2 regions of the Pantoea sp. BRR-3P genome follow, and region 2 is predicted to be linked to the other one. Evidence: predicted binding sites of a transcription regulator. Region 2 holds the regulator's gene; the other holds the start of a gene.
What was found. The regulator sigma-54, encoded in region 2, starts transcription at its own class of promoters, with help from an activator protein. The targets are predictions, from matches to a motif close to GTTGGCACANNTTTCGCTNT.
Positions count from the first base shown of each region.

Region 1: the regulator sigma-54 is predicted to act here: its motif matches at 1,603-1,622, upstream of AAGR08_RS14765 (gamma-glutamyltransferase family protein).

Region 1 covers NZ_CP155066.1:3,160,748-3,165,473, reverse strand. The annotation lists gene AAGR08_RS14765 (gamma-glutamyltransferase family protein) at 1-1,463, opposite strand, end outside; gene hpxU (MurR/RpiR family transcriptional regulator HpxU) at 1,691-2,530, shown strand; gene AAGR08_RS14755 (transporter substrate-binding domain-containing protein) at 2,723-3,508, shown strand; gene AAGR08_RS14750 (amino acid ABC transporter permease) at 3,512-4,177, shown strand; gene AAGR08_RS14745 (amino acid ABC transporter permease) at 4,174-4,726, shown strand, end outside.
Region 2 covers NZ_CP155066.1:3,545,152-3,552,764, forward strand. The annotation lists gene lptA (lipopolysaccharide ABC transporter substrate-binding protein LptA) at 1-491, shown strand, start outside; gene lptB (LPS export ABC transporter ATP-binding protein) at 497-1,222, shown strand; gene rpoN (RNA polymerase factor sigma-54) at 1,271-2,710, shown strand; gene hpf (ribosome hibernation promoting factor) at 2,732-3,019, shown strand; gene ptsN (PTS IIA-like nitrogen regulatory protein PtsN) at 3,179-3,661, shown strand; gene rapZ (RNase adapter RapZ) at 3,714-4,568, shown strand; gene npr (PTS phosphocarrier protein NPr) at 4,565-4,837, shown strand; gene mtgA (monofunctional biosynthetic peptidoglycan transglycosylase) at 4,842-5,564, opposite strand; gene arcB (aerobic respiration two-component sensor histidine kinase ArcB) at 6,443-7,613, opposite strand, start outside.

The DNA.
Region 1 (4,726 bases), 390 kb from region 2:
TCATGGCCGAGCGTGCGCAGCTGCTGCACCGTTTCCGGCGCGATGCGAGCTTCAAGCTTGAGCGAGTCCGATGATTGTCCCCAGGTGCGCCCCAGCAGCCAGCGCGGCGCGCTCACTGCCTGTTGCAACGGCTGCCCCTGAATCACATGGCGCGTGAAAATCGCCGCCTGGGTTTGCGGCTGGCCGTCGCCGCCCATTGAGCCATACACCATGGTGCGGCCATCTTTAAGACGCGCGGCGGCGGGATTAAGCGTGTGGAACGGCTGTTTGCCCGGCTGCAGCGCCAGTAGATGGTCGGGCTGCAGGCTGAACGCAGCGCCACGGTTTTGCCAGGTGATGCCGGTGCCGGGCAATACCACGCCGCTGCCGAATTCGTGGTAGATGCTCTGGATAAAGGAGACCGCCAGCCCGCTGCTGTCCATCACGCCCATCCACACCGTGTCGCCGGGTCCGCGCCCGGTGCCCCACGACGCGGCTTGCCTGTCGTCTACCTGTGCCGCCAGCGTGCTGAGATGTTCGGCGTCCAGCAGGCTCTGCACATTAATGTCGATGTGGCGCGGATCGGTGATGTGCTGGTCGCGCAGCGCGAAGGCTTTTTTGGTGGCTTCAACGATGCGGTGCACGGTTTGTGCCTCATCGGCGTCTGCCATAGCGAGCCGATCGGTAATGCCGAGGATCGCCAGCGACACCAAACCCTGCGTCGGCGGCGTCATGTTCCAGATATCGCCTTCGCTGTGTGCCAGATGCAGTGGCGTGCAGCGCCGCGCTTGGTGGGTTTGCAAATCTTCCAGGGTGATCGGCATCCCGAGTGCGGTCATTTCGCGCGCCAGATGGTGCGCCAGTTCGCCGCGATAAAAACTCTCCAGCCCGTGATCGCACAGCATGCTCAGCGTATTGGCCAGCGCCGGTTGGGTAAAGCGGCTGCCCGCAGTCGGTACGTTGCCATCTGGCAGGAAAGTGGCGGCGAAACCGGGCTGATGCTGCAGCTCATGCTGCTTAGCGGCGGTGGCGGCGGCTTGCGAAGCGGTGACCGGAATGCCGTCGGCGGCATAGCGAATCGCATCGCGCAGCAGGCGCGTTAACGGCAGCTGCGCGGCACCGAGTTCCTGCGCCAGCGTTAAGGCTTCCTGCCAGCCGCTCACGGTGCCGGCAACGGTTAATGCCGCTTTCGGCCCGCGATGCGGAATATGGGTTTCGCCGTGATAGAAATCGACATGCGCCAGCGAACCGGCCGCCCCGCTGGCGTCAATGGCGATGGGATCGCCGTTAGGTGGCACCACCAACCAGAAACCGTCGCCGCCCAAACCGTTCATGTGCGGATAAACCACGGCGATGGTGGCGGCCGCAGCCACCATCGCTTCAATTGCGCTGCCGCCTTCACGCAGCACCGCTAACGCGCTTTCGCTGGCAAGATGATGCGGCGTAACGGCCATGCCTAACGGCGCCATATTGCTCTGTATCATAGTGATTTCTTCTCTTGTTCTTTTGTGAGCACGCTATTTAATCCCCGCACATTCCGTAGCGGCGCAATTTATTGCGCGATAAATCGCGCCGCTACGGAATGTGCGGGTTTATGCGCACCTGGCAGATCCTGCATAAACCTAAGCAAGAGCTGTTCCAGTTTTGCTCGGACATCAATCTGGATCGATTTATGCTAGCTTGTGATGAAACAAAAGTTACAGGACCGATGATGAAACAACTTGATGAACGACTTCGTAGTCACTATCCGCAACTGTCGCCGCAGGAGCAGCGCATTGCCGACTTCGTATTTGACCATTTTGATGACCTGATCAGCTACAACAGCGCCGAGCTGGCGCGATTGAGCGGTGTCTCAAAGGCCACGGTCAGTCGTTTATTCAAGCGTCTCGGTTACGAAAAATACAAGGACATGCGCGATGAGCTGCGCATCCTGCGCCAGAGCGGCATGCCGCTCACCGACAATCGCGATGCGGTGCAGGGCAACACCTTACTGTCACGCCACTACAAGCAAGAAATGGCGAATCTGACGCAGTGGGTTAACAGCATCGATCCGCAGCAGTTCGGTGAAGTGATTGCGGCGCTGGGCGTGGCTAAACGGGTGTTTATCATCGGCATGCGCAATGCGTATCCGGTGGCGCTGCACCTGCGTCAGCAGCTGATGCAGGCGCGTCCACAGGTGCATGTCCTGCCGCAGCCGGGCCAGACGCTGGGCGAAGAGCTGGTGGACATCACGCCGGAGGACATTGTAGTGGTGATGGCGTTTCGCCGCCGCCCGCGCATCATTCGTCCGCTGATGCAGCAGCTGCAGCAGAGCAACATTCCGGTGCTGGCGCTGTGTGAGCCGCAGGCGCAGGGCATCATTACGCTGGCGCGCTGGCAGCTGTGTGCATCGCTCGATAGCGTTTCCGCCTTTGATAGCTACGCCTCCGCCATGAGCCTGATTAATCTGCTGGCCAACGCTTTGCTACATGAAATGTTGTCGCAGGGGCGTCAGCGCATCCATCAAATCGCCGATCTTTATCAGCATCTCGACGAGCTGGAACACCGTTAACGGGCGCCATTTTGGTGCGTTGCACTGTTTTAGAACGTTAACTTCCACGGGCGCTAGGCCCGTTTTTTTCGCCTTGTATTCAGTAAAACCTCATTTTTTCCTCTTTCTTTCCCTGACGCTGCGGTTGGCACATTAGTTGCAGAATGATTCATCAAGAATCTTTTGTTTCACGTAAACTCACCGGGGTGCATAATGAAAAAAGTATTATTGGCGGTAGCGGGCGCGGCTTTGCTGATGGCGCAGGTCGGTAGCGCGATGGCCGATCAGTTGCAGGATATCCAGAAGCGCGGCGTGATCCGCGTGGCGGTACCGCAGGATTTCCCGCCGTTCGGCTCGGTGGGCACCGATTTGCAGCCGCAGGGCTACGATATTGATATGGCGAAGTACCTTGCCAAACAGATGAAACTGAAGTTGCAGCTGGTGCCGGTTTCCAGCGCCAACCGCGTGCCATATCTGCAAACCGATAAAGTCGATCTGGTGATTTCCAGCATGGGCAAAAACGCCGAGCGCGAGAAAGTGATCGATTTCACCCGCGCCTACGCGCCGTTCTTCCTCGGCGTATTTGGTCCGAAAGGCGACACGCTGAAGGATGCGGCGGCACTCAGCGGTAAATCCATCGGTGTGACGCGCGGTGCGGTGGAAGACATGGTGTTAAGCGATATCGCGCCAAAAGACGCGCAGGTGAAGCGTTATGAAGATAACAACACCACGCTGTCAGCTTATCTCTCAGGTCAGGTGCAGTATGTGGCTACCGGCAACCTGGTTGTCGCCGCGATTGCGCGCCAAAATGCCGATAAAGCGCCGGTTGCCCAGTTCATGTTGAAAGATTCGCCGTGCTACATCGGCCTGAAAAAAGATGAGCCGGCGCTGAAAGAGAAAGTGAATGCGCTGATTGAGCAGGGCATCAAAGACGGCACGCTGAACAAGCTGTCGGAAGAGTGGCTGAAAGCGCCGCTGCCAGCCAACCTCGGCGCATAAAACATGGGGCAACTTAACTTTGCCGATCTCTGGCCACATTGGCCAGAGCTGCTGGCCGGGCTGTGGGTCACCGTTCAGATCACCGTGCTCGCCACCGTGGGCGGCGTTAGCCTCGGCATTCTCGGCGCGGCGTTGCGCAGCGGTAAACCGAGCTGGGCGAGCCGCCTCTGGGGCGTGTACGTTGAACTGATTCGTAATACGCCGTTTGTGGTGCAGCTGTTTTTTATCGTCTTTGGTTTGCCCAATCTTGGTCTGAAACTGACGGCGGGCGAAGCTGCACTGCTAGCGATGTTGATTAATCTGGGTGCCTACAGCACCGAAATTATTCGCGCCGGGATTCAGGTGACGCCGCGCGGCCAGTGGGAAGCGGGGCGTGTGCTGGGCTTAACCCGCACGCAAACCTTTATCCGCGTGGTATTGCCGCCGTCGCTGCAGCGCATTTATCCGGCGCTGGTGAGCCAGTGCATCATTGTGATGCTCGGCTCATCGGTGGTGTCGCAGGTGTCGTACGAAGAGTTGACCTTCGCCGCCAACCTGATTCAGTCGCGCACCTTTTTGAGTTTTGAAGTCTATTTCGTGACCACGCTGATCTATCTGGCGTTGTCGATTGCCATGCGCCAACTGCTGCTGGCGCTGGGACGTAAATGGTTAGGAGCGCAGCCGGCATGACGACGTTTACCGACTGGGACATCCTGCGCAACCTGCTGCTGGCGGCGCGCTGGACAATATTACTCTCGCTGGTGGCGTTTTTCGGCGGCACGCTGGTGACCTTGCCGCTGCTGTTTATGCGCTTGCTGAAACGCAAATGGCCAATGCGGCTGGTGCGCGCTTACACCGAACTGTTTCAGGGCACGCCGCTGCTGATGCAGCTGTTCCTCGCCTTCTTCGGCGTCGGTTTGTTCGGCATTGACGTAGCGCCCTGGACCGCCGCCTCGCTGGCATTAACGCTCTACACCAGCGCGTTTCTGGTGGATATCTGGTACGGCAGCATTCGCGCCTTGCCAAAAGGACAATGGGAAGCGTCGCGCTGCCTCGGCCTGACCTTTGGTCAAACGCTGTTTCGCGTGGTGGCGCCGCAGGCGATTCGTATCGCCATCGCGCCCACGGTCGGTTTTGCCGTACAGGTGATTAAAGGCACCGCGCTGGCCTCGATTATCGGTTTCGTCGAGCTGACCAAAGCCGGCACCATTTTGAATAACGTGACCTATGAGCCCTTCA
Region 2 (7,613 bases):
GTTTGCCCGCCCTGGCGCTGACCGGCGACTCAGACAAGCCCGTTAATATTGACTCCGTTAATCAGGCGCTGGACCTGCAAGGCAACGTCGCGACCTTTACCGGCAACGTGATTGTTACCCAGGGTTCGATCAAGATTACCGCCGATAAAGTCGTGGTCACACGTCCTGGCGGCGACAGCAAGAAAACCATCGTTGATGCCTATGGTAATCCTGCCACCTTTTACCAAATGCAGGACAGCGGCAAGCCGGTTCAGGGCCATGCCAGTAAACTGCACTACGAATTGGCGAACGACTTTGTTGAGCTGACGGGCAATGCCTTTATTCAGCAGCAGGACAGCAATATTAAAGGCGATCGTATCACTTACCTGGTGAAAGAGCAGAAAATGCAGGCATTTAGCCAGGGTGAAAGTAAGCGTGTGACCACCGTTCTGGTACCGTCGCAGCTGCAGGATAAAAACGGCTCGTCCGCGAGCCCTAAAAAGAGTAACTGATTGCTATGGCCACACTGATCGCTGAAAACCTGGCGAAAGCCTACAAAGGCCGCCGCGTGGTGGAAGATGTTAGTCTGCAGGTAAAATCCGGCGAGATTGTCGGCCTGCTGGGCCCAAATGGTGCCGGTAAAACCACCACGTTTTACATGGTGGTTGGCATTGTGCCGCGCGATGCCGGCCGCATCGTGATTGATGATGAAGACATCAGCATTTTGCCGCTGCATGCACGCGCACGCCGCGGCATCGGCTATTTACCTCAGGAAGCCTCGATTTTCCGCCGCTTGAGCGTGTACGACAATCTGATGGCGGTGCTGCAGATTCGCGATGATCTGACCGAAGAGCAGCGCCAGGATCGTGCTAACGAACTGATGGAAGAGTTCCACATCGCGCATCTGCGTGACAGCATGGGCCAGGCGTTATCGGGCGGTGAGCGCCGTCGTGTGGAGATTGCGCGCGCGCTGGCGGCTAATCCGAAGTTTATCCTGCTGGATGAGCCTTTTGCCGGCGTTGACCCCATCTCCGTTATCGATATCAAGAAAATCATTGAGCATTTGCGTGACAGCGGCCTTGGCGTGCTGATTACCGACCACAACGTGCGTGAAACCCTCGCGGTGTGTGAACGCGCTTATATTGTTAGCCAGGGGCATTTGATTGCCCATGGCACACCTGATGAAATTCTTGTAGATGAGCAGGTTAAGCGTGTTTATTTGGGCGAAGAGTTCAGACTCTGATAAGGTGTCGTAACACCCTACGTTTGCTTAGGAAATTCTAACCGAATTATGAAGCAAGGTTTGCAACTCAGGCTCAGCCAACAGCTGGCGATGACACCACAGTTGCAGCAAGCTATCCGCTTGCTGCAACTCTCTACGCTTGAACTCCAGCAAGAACTCCAACTGGCGCTGGAAAGCAATCCGCTGCTTGAACAAACCGATCTGCATGAAGAAGTCGATGCGCGCGAATTTCAGGATCAGGAAAGTGATTCACTAGATACGCGTGAAGCACTTGAACAGAAAGATATGCCCGAAGAGTTGCCGCTCGATGCCACCTGGGACGAAATCTACACCGCGGGAACCCCTTCAGGCACAGGTACCGACTACCAGGACGATGAGCTGCCGATCTATCAGGGCGAAACCACCCAATCGCTGCAGGATTATCTGATGTGGCAGGTTGAGTTAACGCCTTTTAGCGATACGGACCGCGCGATTGCCACCTCGATTGTCGATGCCATTGACGATACCGGTTATCTCACCGTCACTATACAAGACATTTATGACAGTATTGGTGATGAAGAGTTGACGCTGGAAGAAGTCGAAGCCGTGCTTAAGCGCGTGCAACGTTTCGATCCCGTTGGTGTAGGTGCGCGCGACTTACGTGATTGTCTGTTAGTACAGCTCTCTCAATATTCGTCCGAAACACCTATGCTGGCGGAAGCCCGTTTGATTGTCAGCGAGCATCTCGATCTGTTGGCTAACCATGATTTCCGCAGTCTGATGCGCGTGACGCGTCTCAAAGAAGAGATACTGAAAGACGCGATGCTGCTGATTCAGTCGCTCGATCCGCGTCCGGGTCAATCGATCAACACCAGCGAACCAGAATATGTTATTCCTGATGTTCTGGTGCGCAAAATCAGCAAGCGCTGGACAGTTGAACTCAACTCAGACAGCATGCCGCGCCTGAAAATCAACCAGCAGTATGCTGCGATGGGCGGTGCCGGACGTAACGAAAGCGATAATCAGTTTATCCGCAGTAATTTGCAGGAAGCCAAATGGCTGATTAAGAGCCTCGAGAGCCGTAACGATACGCTGCTCAAAGTGACACGCTGTATCGTTGAGCAACAGCAGGCATTTTTTGAGCAGGGCGAGGAGTATATGCGCCCGATGGTGCTGGCAGATATCGCCCAGGCCGTTGATATGCACGAGTCCACCATTTCACGCGTGACCACGCAGAAATACTTGCACAGTCCGCGCGGCATCTTTGAGTTGAAATATTTTTTCTCCAGCCACGTCAACACCGAGGGCGGCGGCGAAGCCTCCTCCACGGCGATTCGCGCACTGGTGAAAAAATTGATCTCCGCGGAAAATCCCGCAAAACCCTTGAGCGACAGCAAACTGACCTCCATGTTATCTGAACAGGGCATCATGGTAGCGCGACGTACGGTTGCTAAATATCGCGAGTCTTTATCTATACCGCCATCAAACCAGCGCAAACAATTGGTTTGACCGAACGAAGAAGGAAGACCTATGCAGCTAAACTTGACCGGACTTAACGTTGAGATTACCGAACCTCTGCGTGAATTTGTAAATACCAAATTTGCCAAACTGGAACACTATTTTGATCATATCAATCAGGTTTATATTGTTCTAAAAGTAGAGAAGGTGACGCAGGTTGCGGACGCAACACTGCACGTCAACGGCGGAGAGCTGCACGCCACATCGGAAGCGGAAGACATGTACGCGGCCATCGACGGGTTAATCGATAAGCTTTCCCGTCAGCTGACCAAACATAAAGACAAACTGAAAAAACACTAACCTTCACGCTTGCAGAGTGCTGACTGATTCGGCACTTAGAGCAAAATGGGGCGGGTTTAACCGCCCCGTTTTGTCATCTGCGCAAGCGCCAACGGGCGAACCGCAATGCAGTTAATTGCCTGATCCCCGCGGCTATGTGAACTCGCAAGTGAAACGATGATGAACAACGATCTGACACTGGAATTGAGCTCGGTCCTTTCACTGGACTGTACCCGTAGCGGCGTACACTGCCAGAGTAAAAAACGCGCGCTGGAAATTATCAGCGAGCTAGCAGCGAAGCAGCTCAATCTGCCGCACCAGACGCTTTTCGAAGCAATCCTGACCCGCGAACGCATGGGCAGTACCGGCATTGGCAACGGCATTGCTATCCCACACGGCAAGTTGGAAGAAGATACATTGCGCGCCGTAGGGGTGTTTATCAGCCTTGATCAGCCCATCGCTTTCGATGCGGTTGATAACCAGCCGGTTGACCTGCTGTTTGCCCTTCTGGTACCCGCGGACCAGTGTAAAACCCACTTGCACACGCTTTCGCTTGTTGCTAAACGCCTGGCGGACAAAACGGTCTGCCGCCGTTTACGTGCAGCACAGAGCGATGAAGAGCTCTACGCCATTATCACAGAAGCTCAGGAAGCACACTCTTAAGCGTAAAACACTTTTACCGGCCAGTTCGCCGGTTTAAAACGGGAGAAATGTGATGGTGCTGATGATCGTTAGCGGTCGGTCAGGCTCAGGAAAATCGGTTGCGCTCCGTGCTCTTGAAGACATGGGCTTTTACTGTGTCGATAACCTTCCGGTTGTGCTATTGCCGGAGCTGGCGAATACCTTAACCGAACGCAACATCTCTGCTGCGGTCAGCATTGACGTGCGTAATATGCCTGAATCGCCGGAAGTGTTTGAAGCCGCGCTCAACAATCTGCCCGACTCTTTCTCGCCGCAGTTGCTGTTTCTCGATGCCGATCGCAACACATTGATCCGTCGTTATAGCGATACGCGTCGCCTGCATCCGCTTTCCAGCAAAAATTTGTCGCTGGAGTGCGCCATCGATGAAGAGAACGATCTGCTGGAACCCTTGCGTTCACGTGCCGATCTGATTATCGATACGTCTGAGATGTCGGTTCATGAGCTGGCGGAGATGCTGCGTACCCGTCTGCTGGGTAAACGCGAGCGTGAATTAACCATGGTGTTTGAGTCATTTGGCTTCAAACACGGTATTCCGATCGATGCAGATTATGTGTTCGATGTGCGTTTTCTGCCGAACCCGCATTGGGATCCTAAGTTGCGTCCGATGACGGGCCTCGATCGGCCAGTAGCGGCATTCCTCGATCGTCATACTGAAGTGCATAACTTTATCTATCAAACGCGTAGCTATCTGGAATTGTGGCTGCCGATGCTGGAAACCAATAACCGCAGCTATCTTACTGTTGCCATCGGCTGCACCGGCGGCAAGCACCGTTCAGTGTATATTGCTGAACAACTGGCGGATTATTTCCGATCGCGCGGTAAAAATGTGCAGTCTCGCCATCGCACTTTGGAAAAACGCAAATCATGACCGTGAAACAAACCGTTGAGATTCGAAATAAGCTGGGCATGCATGCGCGTCCAGCGATGAAGCTGTTTGAGCTGGTACAAAGCTTTGATGCTGAAGTGCTGTTGCGCAATGAATCAGGTACCGAAGCCGAAGCTAGCAGCGTCATTGCGCTGCTCATGCTCGACTCGGCGAAAGGCGGTCATATCGAAATTGAAGCCAGCGGCCCGCAGGAAGAACAGGCGCTGGCGGCGGTTATCGAACTGTTTGAAGCGGGCTTTGACGAAGACTAAGCTTTTAGTGCAGTTTGTAGCGATTGAGGAAACCTTCGCCGCCCAGCTGCCGCATCTGGCGCATAATCCACTGCTGACGCTGACGCGTGTAGCCAGAAGGCGCATCGGCACGGAAGCGAATCGGATTAGGTAGCACTGCCGCCAGCAGCGCCGCCTCTGACATTGTGAGGCGACTAGCGGGCTTATTAAAGTAGCGCTGCGACGCTTCCTCCACCCCGAATACCCCGTTACCAAATTCTGCAATATTCAGATATACCGTCAGGATGCGGCGCTTCGTCCACACGGTTTCAATTCCCACCGTCAATCCTGCTTCCAGCCCTTTGCGCATCCAACTCCGCCCATCCCATAAGAAGAGATTTTTTGCCGTTTGCTGGGATAAGGTTGAGGCACCGCGCATGCGCTCATTACCCTCGTTATCCAGTACTGACTGAATGGCATCAACATCAAAACCCCAATGCTCAGGAAATTTTTGATCTTCTGATGCGATCACCGCCAGGGCCATCCAGGGAGAAATCTCGTCCATGCTGACCCAGTCTGAGTGCGCCACATAATCAAAATGCCCGGTAAACCAGGCGCCGATTTGTCGCTCTACCATCACTGCAGAAAACGGCACAGGTAAGAACGCAAACAGCAGAATGCCCGCTAACCACATACCCAACCAGGCCAGCAGAACTTTAGCAATCAGTACCTTAATACGTTTTCCCAGCTTCCCTTTACTCTTGCTCATGCAATTTTCTCTTACCTGTTCCCTGTATTAATTAATCACTCAAGTCACGATATCAAACAGCAATGTCTCAACGCTAAATTTTAACCCTATACCCGTTGAGTAACGAGGTTAATTAACGTTCAGCATGCACAATGCTTCTGTATTAGAGCCAAATACATCAAGCACTTCCAGTAAAAAAGGAATCGGTTCCATAAACAGAAATCGATCCAATGCAGTCTCACTGGATACTTAACTGAATGTGATGTCGATCACGCAAAACCTTTCGTAATGCTTAACTATAACTTTTAGTAGTCTTCGAAGATGCTCATTGATATCCAAGACCATTCTTAAAATCATGGCGGAATTCGCCCTGTCATCCATCGATTAGCACGTGGAAGAGGTAAAGCGATTTACCGCACAAATGGTTTACATTGCACGCTAAACCTTAAACTGGAACTTTCAACAGAGGGTTTCCAAAACGTTTTGGATAACCTGACCGAAAAAAAGCTTTTTTTGATAATTTTCAGAGCGTTAACCTTACTCAACTGCAATTTATCGTCAGTTTGAGTTTTTCCATGCTCCTTACAGGGCTTTCTAACGAAACGCTGAAGCAAAACCAGGCAAAAAGCAGAACAATTGGTCAAAAAGAGTGCAATTTGGCAAAGAAATTAATTCCTTGCTTGACTGTGTCAGCAAATTAATGTTTTCTGTATTTAATCGCTGCTCAACATCACACAATTTAATGAATCTTATCGCAAGCGTTAGCGAATTTGTTAAGGTGATTTGGAAGCGTTAACCAATACCACACTGTTGCTTTTTTATTCGATCTCTCATAATAGCAGCAGTACCCATTTCCCTGGTGTTGGCGCAGTATTCGCGCACCCCAGTTTCGACTGGGGTCATTTTTTTCTGACGTCCTGTAATTTCTCTCGCTCAGCAACCCATTCACGTAACACGTTCACGTCCTGCAACCATTCCTGTTTTAATTCGTCGATCCACTCCTGGACATTGTCCCACCACGCTGGCAATTCCGGCGACTGAATCTGCTTCGCCAGCTGTTGCAAATGCAGTAAGCCAACCGAACCCGCCGCGCCTTTAATCTTGTGGCCTTCTTCGGCAATGCCCTTCTGATCGCGCGCCATCATGTTCGAATCCAGCACATCAAGGTATCCGGGCATCATCTGCTCAAACATCGTTAAGCTCTGCGTAATCAATCCTGGACCCACCAATTCAATATATTGTTCCAGCATTGGGACATCCAACAGCATGCGTGATTGCTCGGCCGACGACTCGCTGACGATCTCTTCCTGCTCCGGCTGGTAATCCCAAAACTTTTTGATCATGGCGGTCAGCGCCGGTACGGCCAGCGGTTTGCTCAGCACATCATCCATGCCCGCATCGAGATACTCTTTTTTGTCCTTCAACACGTTTGCTGTCAGGGCCACCAGCGGCGGCAACGTTGTGCCAGCATGGCGCTGATGGATGGCGCGCGATACATCAAGGCCCGTCATATCGGGCAGTTGAATATCGAGCAAGACCAGATCGAACTCCTGTGGATCAAACATCGCCAGCGCGTCCGTGCCAGTCATGGCAACTTCCACGCTGCAGCCCAATTTCTCCAGCACTGAACGCGCGACAATCACGTTTAGCTCGATATCTTCCACCAGCAGGACGTGCAGCGCCGGTAACGGCATGCTGTCATCCAGATTGTCGTCCTCAACCTCTTCAGCAACACGTGGCGCGTTGATCTCAACGGTAAAGCAAGAACCCTGCCCCGCGACGCTGCTGACGCGGATATCGCCACCCATCGCTTGTGCCAGACGCCGTGATACCGCCAGGCCAATACCAGTGCCCGTTGCTGGCTTTCCGCCGTGCTGATCTTTCACCTGATAATACATAGCGAAAATCTTGTCCTGCTCCTCCTGAGGAATGCCCATACCTGAATCCTGCACTTCAAAGCGCAGTGTTTCATCCTGAAGATAGGCAACGCGCACCACGATTTCGCCCTGCTGAGTAAATTTCACCGCGTTACCAATCAGGTTCCACAGAATCTGACGTAGACGTGTACCA